DNA from 2 places in the Marinobacter sp. UBA5687 genome. Region 1 is predicted to be linked to the other one. Evidence: riboswitches for the same ligand, from Rfam matches in the RefSeq annotation. Region 1 holds a riboswitch; the other holds the start of a gene.
What was found. A riboswitch is a leader RNA that binds a small molecule or an ion and turns the genes downstream of it on or off. The one in region 1 is predicted to bind cobalamin.
Positions count from the first base shown of each region.

Region 1 (4,458 bases):
CCACCTTGTGGTTGCCGACCGAGATTTTTGACTTCGACATCAACCCCACGGCGGAAGGACCGACCAGGAAGGTCACGCCGGGCACCGACGTACCCCTTTCACCGGACAAGGAGTAAGCCATGCCACTGTACGACTACAAATGCCGGGAACACGGGCTGTTCCAGGAACTGGGCGCCATGGCCGAAGCCGGTAACCCGGCCCATTGCCCCACCTGCAAGGCGCTGTCACCCCGGGTGATTGTGCTGCCGCCGGAGCTCCTGGCCATGGACCCGGCCCGCCGCAACGCGGAGGCGCGGAATGAGAAGGCGAGCCACGAGCCCATCATCTCCACCGCCGACCAGCGGGCCCGGGACGCCGAGCACCGCAAGAGTTGTGGCTGCAAGAAAAAGTCGGACGGTAAACACATGCTGTTCTACACCGCCGACGGCAAGAAGATGTTCCCGTCCATGCGGCCCTGGATGATCAGCCACTGACCATTGCTTTCACGTGTTTGGCCCCCTTGAGGGGCCTTTTTTATGGCTGCTCACTGGTTGTGCTCGAGGGTGAGGTCGCCATACCAGGCCGTGGCCTGCTCGCCGGTGTTGTCGGCGTCGGTCATGATGGCCACGCCCACAATGGCGGGCGGTTCTTCGCCGAAGGCCTGCCGGTAATCTGCCACCAGATCCCGGGTAACGGTCACCCATTCGCCCACCTGCGACGGCCCGGAGTTGACGGCAATCATCATGGTTTTGTCGGTGTAGGCGTTGGCGACCATGCTCTGTTCTGGTAGCTGATTGGCCCAGATGTAGTTCAGGGCGTTGCCGGGCAGGGTCTCGCCGAACAGCACTTCCACGGTCTTGCGCCTGGCCCGTTCAAAAAAACCGGCTTTGTCCGGTTGAAACTCAAAGGCGACGTAGATGCGGGCAGGGTAGTCATCACCGGATTTTTCGCGGGCGTTGCCGGCTTCGTAGATGTTCGACACCTTCCAGCGCCATGACAACGTGAGCGAGTCGCCGGGCACCAGCTCAACACGGGCAATCAGCCCGGAGGCGCTGTCGTCTGCGTCGGCACGGACCACCTGCTGGCCGTCGTCCGTGTCCAGGGTGTAGCGGGTATGTGTCTCGATGTTCGGAAAGGTCAGGGGCTCCCAGCCGTCCTCCAGTGAGGTCATGGTGGAGAACCGGGTTAGCCGGTCTGTTTCTGCCCACACCGGGCTGGCGGCGAGACCGAGCGTCAGGGTACTGGCCAAAAGCAGCGAAATTCTCACATTCATTCCTCAAATCCGGTGGTCTGGAGATGGACAGGCGCTGTTGCAAAAAGTGCCTTGTCTTGGCGTATTCGGCCCTATATAGTGACCGGGTCCTTGGTTAACTACCATATATTGTGATCAAGCTCTGATCATCTTGATCACAGGGTAGTCGGGAATCCGGTGAGAATCCGGAACTGACGCGCAGCGGTATTGGGGAACGAGCGTGGCAAGATGACACTGGCGCAAGCCGGGAAGTCGCCACGTTAGGCAGAGCTGAAAGGTTCACGCCCCTGAGTCCGAAGACCTACCAGGGATCAGAAGCCCCCATGGGTTTCTGGACTGCACCTTCGCGATTCAAGGGTGAGCAGATTGGTCAGGCCTGCCCGTATTCGGGGCAAGGTGTGCCACTGCGTTCGCGAGGGTGAAACGGAACCAACGCGAATTCAGGAGAGCACCATGACAGCCACTGCCATTGCCGAACCCCCGGCCCCCGCGACCGATACCCAATCCCTGCAAGTTATCAAACGAAACGGCACCCTGGTGAGTTTCAACCCGGCCAAGATCAGTGTGGCGGTGACCAAAGCCTTCCTGGCGGTGGAAGGGGACCAGGCAGCCGGTTCCGCCCGCATCAACGACGCCGTGCACCGGGTTACCGAACAGGTAGTGCAGGCCATCAGCCGCCGCCTCAAAGCTGGTGGCAAGGTGCACATCGAAGACATCCAGGACCAGGTGGAACTGGCCCTGATGCGGGCCGAAGAGCAGAAAGTGGCCCGGGCCTACGTTCTGTACCGTGAAGAACACGCCCGCCAGCGCGCCGTGGACGAGCCGGTGGAAGCGCATCCGCACCTGACCGTGAAAAAAGCCGATGGCAGCATCGCCCCGCTGGACCTGGGCCTGATGAAGCAGCAGGTGGAACAGGCGGCTACCGGCCTGGACGGCATCAACGGCGATTCGCTGGTGGAAGATGCCCTGCGCAACCTCTACGACGGCATCGAAGAGACCGAAGTCCTGTCTGCCCTGATCATGACCGCCCGGGGCCGCATTGAACGGGAACCCGACTACAGCGCCGTAACCGCCCGCCTGCTGCTGGAACAGCTCCGGCTGGAAACAGCGGAAGCCCTGGACCTGCCCCGCAGTCTTCCGCTGGCGGAGATTTATCCACAGGCCCTGAGCGCCTTTGTTCACGCCGGTATCCGCTACGAACTGCTGGACGAAGCCCTGGCGGCCTTTGATCTGGAACGCCTTGGCAACGCCCTGAAACCGGAACGCGATCTCCAGTTCGGCTTCCTGGGCCTGCAAACCCTGTACGACCGTTACTTCCTGCACTGGAACAAAGCCCGCCTGGAACTGCCCCAGGTGTTCTTCATGCGGGTGGCCATGGGCCTGGCACTGCGTGAGGACGACCCCAACGCCCGCGCCATCGAATTCTATGAGCTGCTGTCCAGTTTCGATTACATGGCCAGCACGCCCACCCTGTTCAACAGCGGCACCCGGCATTCCCAGCTGTCGTCCTGCTACCTGACCACGGTGGGCGACGACCTGGAGGGCATTTACGGGGCCATTCGCGATAACGCCCTGCTGTCCAAATGGGCCGGTGGTCTGGGCAACGACTGGACCCCGGTGCGGGCCCTGGGCTCCCACATCAAGGGCACCAACGGCCAGAGCCAGGGCGTGGTGCCGTTCCTGAAAGTGGTCAACGACACCGCCGTGGCGGTGAACCAGGGCGGCAAGCGCAAGGGCGCGGTCTGTGCTTATCTGGAAAGCTGGCACCTGGACATCGAAGAGTTCCTGGAACTGCGCAAGAACACCGGCGATGAGCGCCGCCGTACCCACGACATGAACACCGCCAACTGGGTGCCGGATCTGCTGATCGAACGCATGCGCGAAGACCGCGACTGGACCCTGTTCTCCCCCAGCGATGTGCCAGATCTGCACGACCTGTACGGCAACGCCTTCCGTGAGCGCTACCAGCACTACGAAGCCCTGGCCGAGCAAGGCAAGATCAAGCTGTTCAAGAAAATTCCGGCCAAACAGCTGTGGCGCAAGATGCTCACCGTGCTGTTCGAGACCGGTCACCCCTGGATCACCTTCAAGGACCCGTGCAACCTGCGCTCCCCGCAGCAGCATCAGGGCGTGGTGCACAGCTCCAACCTGTGTACCGAAATCACCCTGAACACCAGCGCCGATGAGATTGCGGTGTGCAACCTGGGCTCGGTGAACCTGGCTGCCCACATCAAGGACGGCGAGCTGGACGTCACGCGCCTGGAACGCACCGTGAACACCGCCGTGCGCATGCTCGATAACGTCATCGACATTAACTTCTACGCCGTGCCCCAGGCGCGCAATTCCAACCTGAAGCATCGCCCGGTGGGCCTGGGCCTGATGGGCTTCCAGGACGCCCTGTACCAGCTGGGCCTGCCGTACTCCAGCCCGGAAGCGGTGGAGTTTGCCGACGTTGCCATGGAGCAACTCAGCTACTTCGCGTTGCGTGCCTCCGCCACGCTGGCGGGTGAGCGGGGCGCCTACGACACCTACGACGGCTCGCTGTGGAGCCAGGGCATCCTGCCGATGGATTCGGTGGGCCTGCTGAAGGACAACCGCCGGGACGGCGACCTGTCGCTCAATACCCACAGCCGCCTCGACTGGACCCCGGTGCGGGAGCTGATTGCCAAAAACGGCATGCGCAACAGCAACGTGATGGCCATTGCCCCGACCGCGACCATTTCCAATATCGTGGGCGTGTCCCAGTCCATCGAACCGGCGTACCAGAACCTGTTCGTGAAATCGAACCTGTCCGGCGAGTTCACCGTGGTGAATCCCTCGCTGGTGCGTGATCTCAAGGCCGAAGGCCTGTGGGACAACGTGATGGTGAACGACCTGAAATACTTCGATGGCAGTGTGCAGCAGATCGACCGCATCCCCGCGGAGCTCAAGGCCCGCTACGCCACAGCATTCGAGATTGACCCGCGCTGGCTGGTGGAAGCGGCGGCCCGGCGCCAGAAATGGCTGGACCAGGCCCAGAGTCTGAACCTGTACATGGCCGAGCCCAGCGGCAAGAAGCTGGATGCCCTGTATCAGCTGGCCTGGGAGCGTGGCCTCAAAACCACCTACTACCTGCGCTCCCTGGGGGCCACTGGCGCCGAGAAGACCGCGCCGGTGTCGGCGCCACAGCCGCAGGTGTGCAGCATCGACAATCCCGACTGCGAAGCTTGTCAGTAACCATTTACTTA
Region 1 covers NZ_DIHV01000122.1:88,594-93,051, forward strand. Annotated here, with positions in the region: gene fmdA (formamidase) at 1-116, shown strand, start outside; gene B3Y70_RS12930 (zinc ribbon domain-containing protein) at 120-473, shown strand; gene B3Y70_RS12935 (DUF3047 domain-containing protein) at 524-1,252, opposite strand; cobalamin riboswitch at 1,358-1,554, shown strand; gene B3Y70_RS12940 (ribonucleoside-diphosphate reductase subunit alpha) at 1,685-4,447, shown strand.

Region 2 (4,458 bases), on a different contig from region 1:
AGGCTCATCCCACACCTGATAGAACACCGGTACCGGGTCGGCATCGGTAAACCTGGCTCGCAGGTCTGTAATGCCTTTGCGAAATCGCTCAGCTTCGGCAAAACCCGCGGCGTCGGTACCGGCCAAGATAGAGAGACGTTCAATGGTGTGAGACACAGCCTCAAAACTGCGGGGCTCGATGGAGAACACAGGCACACCCATTTCTCTGAGTGTCGCCAACTGCTCGGTCGGGTTACCGGTTACCCAGCCAATCACCAGATCCGGCTGCAGTTCCAACAGGCGCTCCATGTCCATGCGGGTGTGGCTGCCAACCGAAGTGACTTCTTTGGCGGCCGGGGGGTAGTCACTGTAGGCGACCACTGCGACCACCTGATCGCCGGCTCCTGCAGCCCAGGCCAGCTCGGTAGCCCCGGGGGAAAGCGCGGCAATCCGTTGTGCCGGTTGCTCAAGGCAAATCTCTTTACCCAGATCATCCGTGGCACAGACCGGCGATGCCAGGGCGGGGAATGCCAGCAGCATCCCGCCCAGAATCAAAGCCATTGCCTTCAGATCTGCCACAGAGGCCTCCCCCGGTTTAACGGTTATTATCGGATATCGTAACGCACGGTCAGCATGGCAGTGCGGCCGGCTGCAATGTAGTCCAGGTCATTCTGCCGATCATAACGAGCGGTGCTGTATTCCTTGTCCAGCACGTTAGCCAGCGTCAGCCGGGTTGACCAGTCAGGGGCAAAGCGCCAGCCCGCCCGCAAGTCCAGAGTAGCAAAACCGGGCAGTCTGTCGTCGTTGGCACGGTCATCGTAACGATAACCTTCGGCCACCACTGTGCCACCGAAGTCCCAGGTACCAACGCGCTTACTCAGGTCAAGACGCAAGGTTTTGCCACTCCGGCGCTGGAGTCGGTTTCCGGTTTCCCGGTCTTCCGGATCCAACAGCGTCAGAGCCGCATCACCGCGCCAACCATCCCGCTCAAAACCAGCGCTGAACTCGGCACCACGGATTCGGGCTTCATTGACGTTCATTGGCGTCCACAAGCCACTGGGGGTCGGGCTCCAGGCAATCAGGTTGTCCACATCCAGTTGGAACAGCGCTGCATCCCAGAACCAGGTCTGATAGTGGCCACTGGCACCCAACTCCACCGTGCCGGACTCTTCTGCCTCCAGGTCCGGGTTGGCGCCGGGAAAATACAGATCGTTGAAGGTGGGCGCCCGGAAAGACGTACCATAACTGATCCGTACTCGGTGGGATCGATCCAGAGCATGGCCAAGGGCAATGCCACCGGTTTCATTTTTGCCGTAGGCTTCGTTGTCGTCACCGCGCACACTCAGTTGAAGGTCGGTTGGGCCGAAGTTCAGGCGCAACTGGCTGTACAGGGCGGTGTTGGTGCGGCTGGTCTCGGCGTAATCGGTGGTACCGCTGACTTCGTCAGTCATTAACTCTGCCCCTACCACCAGCTCATGGACATTCCAGGTAAAGGTGTTGTCCCAACGCGCTGCCCGTGAACGGGTATTGAAGGTGCTGTTGAACGTGGGCGTAATGTTGTCGGTTTCGTCCCGGGATTCAGAGAACTGAAGTGAATGCCGCCAGTAGTCACTCACCGGGGTTTCCAGCCCGAAGCCGATGGTGCGAATCATGAAATCAATTTCGCCGCCTTCGTATTCGGTATTGCCCTCGCTTTGCACCATCACCAGGCTGGCTTCTCCGCCGGAGTCCAGCTCATGGACGACACGTCCGATACCGGCGGTGTTACGGAAGCCCCGGTCGTCACCATCGGTGATCACTGCTGTACCGTCGGTTTCTTTATGCAAACCACTCAGGCTGAAACGGGTATTTCCAGCGCGGGCAGCAACACCGGCACTACCCTTCTGCGTGTTGAAATTGCCTGCACCGGCTTCTACCCAACCTGCCGGCGTGTCTTCCGGGTCCAACGTAAAGGCCTGCACCACACCACCGACAGCATCGGAACCGTACAGTGAGCTCCGGGCGCCACGGACAATTTCCACGCGCTCGATCAGTTCAACGGGAAAGTACTGCCAGGAAGGACCACCGGATGTGGCCGAACGCAGGCGCACACCATCAACCAGCAGCAGCGTGGAGTCGTTGGCCGTACCGCGGGTGTAGACACTGGTGGTTTTTCCAAAGGAACCGTTGCCGGTCACGTTGATTCCGGGTTGTCCTCGCAGGAGCTGGGTGAACTCTGAGGGGCTTTGCTCGCGGATGGTTTCTTCGTCAATAACCGTGACCGATGACAGGCTTTCACCCGCAGTCAGAGGCCCAAGGGTGGCGGTAACGACAATCGGTTCCAGCTTGCGTTCATCCGACGCTTCATCGGCGGCAACGGCTGGAAACGCCAGTGGTAACAACATCAGGACGGGAAGGGCTTTGGCAGTACTCATAGCTTCACTCACGGTTCACCGCACGCACCCGTACGGTCGATCAATTAACTGCGGAGGAAGACAGACTGCTCAGACGGGGGTGGAGGGCGTGTCAGTACTTGCGAGCCAGGTTCACCCACCGCCGTCGCCCTCCGCAACGTCTGGTGTCCGGAACTCACGGTTCCGCCTTTCAGGCCGGTCTCCGGGCTTACAGGCGGAGCCGATGCTCCGGGGCAACCACCTTCCCATGCCGTTGGCACAGTGGCGTACTGGATTGCCTTTCACCTGATTACCGTTGCGGGGGCAGCGCCGGAATGTCACCGGCTTCCCGTTTCACTGCGAGCACTCCTCCGGACTATCGCCAGCCTGGACAAAATGCATACAGCACCTGAAATCGCGGGCAAGACTATCAACCAGGGTGGGGGTGGTCAATGAGATATGTTAATTCAGACAACGCACCCTCCAGCCGTTGCCAACCGGTTTCATCCGGCGGCAAACCGAAGCGCAGGGCTACGGGTGCGTCAAAACGCCTGACCAGAATGCCGCGGCAAGCCATCTGATCAGCAATGTCCGCTGCGCGGGGATGTTGAACCGTTCTGAAGAGCAGGGTGCCGGTGGGGGACGACATCCCATATTGTCTGAGCAGGCCGTCCATGCGCAGTCTGGCCGTTCGCAGGCTGGCACGAGCCTCCACCTGCCAGGCCCGGTCTTGCAGTGCCCGGGCCATCAGGTACCGGGCCGGACCGCTGACCGTCCAGGGACCAAGTTCGTTCGACATCTCGCGCGCCAGACCAGGGTCGGCCAGGACCGCACCGGCACGGAGACCGGCCAGCCCGAAAAACTTGCCCAGTGAGCGCAACACGATCAGCCCCGGAGCGCCCGTCCACGGGTCCAGGCCGAAGCCCGGCTCGCCCTCAATAAACGCCTGATCCAGCACCAGCCAGCCATCACGCTCGCGCAGCCGCTCGTGCCAAAACCGTAAACGGGCAGGATCCATCAGCTTCCCGGTCGGATTATTCGGCTGTATCCAGACTACTACATCCACAGAATCCAACCATGCCAGCTCCGCTTGCATTGTCGCCTGTTCAGGAATCGCCACCACGTCGAAACCCGCTCGCCGCCAGGCATGACCATGCTCACGATAACCGGGCATGGGCACGGCCACCCGACCGAAACCATGCTTACGGGCACGAACCGCTGGCAGTGCCATGATCGCCGCCTGGGAGCCTGCCACAGGCAGGCAGCAGGCACGCTCCGGTGCCCCGGCCCAGATACGGATAATCTCTTCCAGCCCATCCTCCGGCTCCGGCAGCCGTTGCCATACCTCCGCCGGAATTGCCGGAACCGGCCAGGGCACAGGATTAATACCGGTGGAGAGATCCAGCCATTGTTCCGGAGGAATGCCCCAGTGCTGAGCCGCTGCCCTCAGGCGACCTCCATGCTCCGGCAAATCAGCACCATCGAACGCTGTCACCCGATACCTCCTGACCAGAACGCATTCAGACTTGCGGCCAAGGCCAACAACACCAACAGCCACAACATCACGCCACGCTGAACCAGGGAAATCGCGCCCTCCACGGTTTGCGCCGTGGCGCCTTGCCCGCTGCCCAGCACCGGTCGCTGTTTGATGCCAACGGCATAAGGCGCCGGGCCGCCCAGAGTGACCCCCAGTGCGCCAGCGCCTGCAGCCATCACCGGGCCAGCATTAGGGCTGTCCCACGCTTTTGACTGCTCACGCCAGCATTGCAGTGCCAACCGGGTATTGCCCAGCAACGCATAGGTCAAGGCAGTTAGCCGGGCAGGCACCCAGTTCATAGCATCATCGAGCCTGGCGGCGCAGCGCCCGAAATACAGATATTGTGGCGTCCGGTAGCCCCACATGGCATCCAGCGTGTTCACTAGCCGGTGCAAAACCAGTCCGGGCAAGCCAGCGACCAGATACCAGAACACGCTTGAAAACACCGCATCGGCACCGTTTTCCAGCATGGATTCCGAGGCGGCGGCGGCAACGCCTTCGTCACTCAACGCTGCAGCATCCCGACTGACAATTCGGCCAACCGCCAGCCGGGCCCTCGCACCATCCCCG
Region 2 covers NZ_DIHV01000081.1:28,331-32,788, reverse strand. Annotated here, with positions in the region: gene B3Y70_RS08305 (cobalamin-binding protein) at 1-558, opposite strand, end outside; gene B3Y70_RS08300 (TonB-dependent receptor domain-containing protein) at 585-2,393, opposite strand; cobalamin riboswitch at 2,549-2,754, opposite strand; gene cobD (threonine-phosphate decarboxylase CobD) at 2,782-3,846, opposite strand; gene cbiB (adenosylcobinamide-phosphate synthase CbiB) at 3,843-4,458, opposite strand, start outside.
Region 2: linked by a shared signal. The riboswitch ahead of B3Y70_RS08300 (TonB-dependent receptor domain-containing protein) and the one ahead of B3Y70_RS12940 (ribonucleoside-diphosphate reductase subunit alpha) in region 1 are both predicted to bind cobalamin.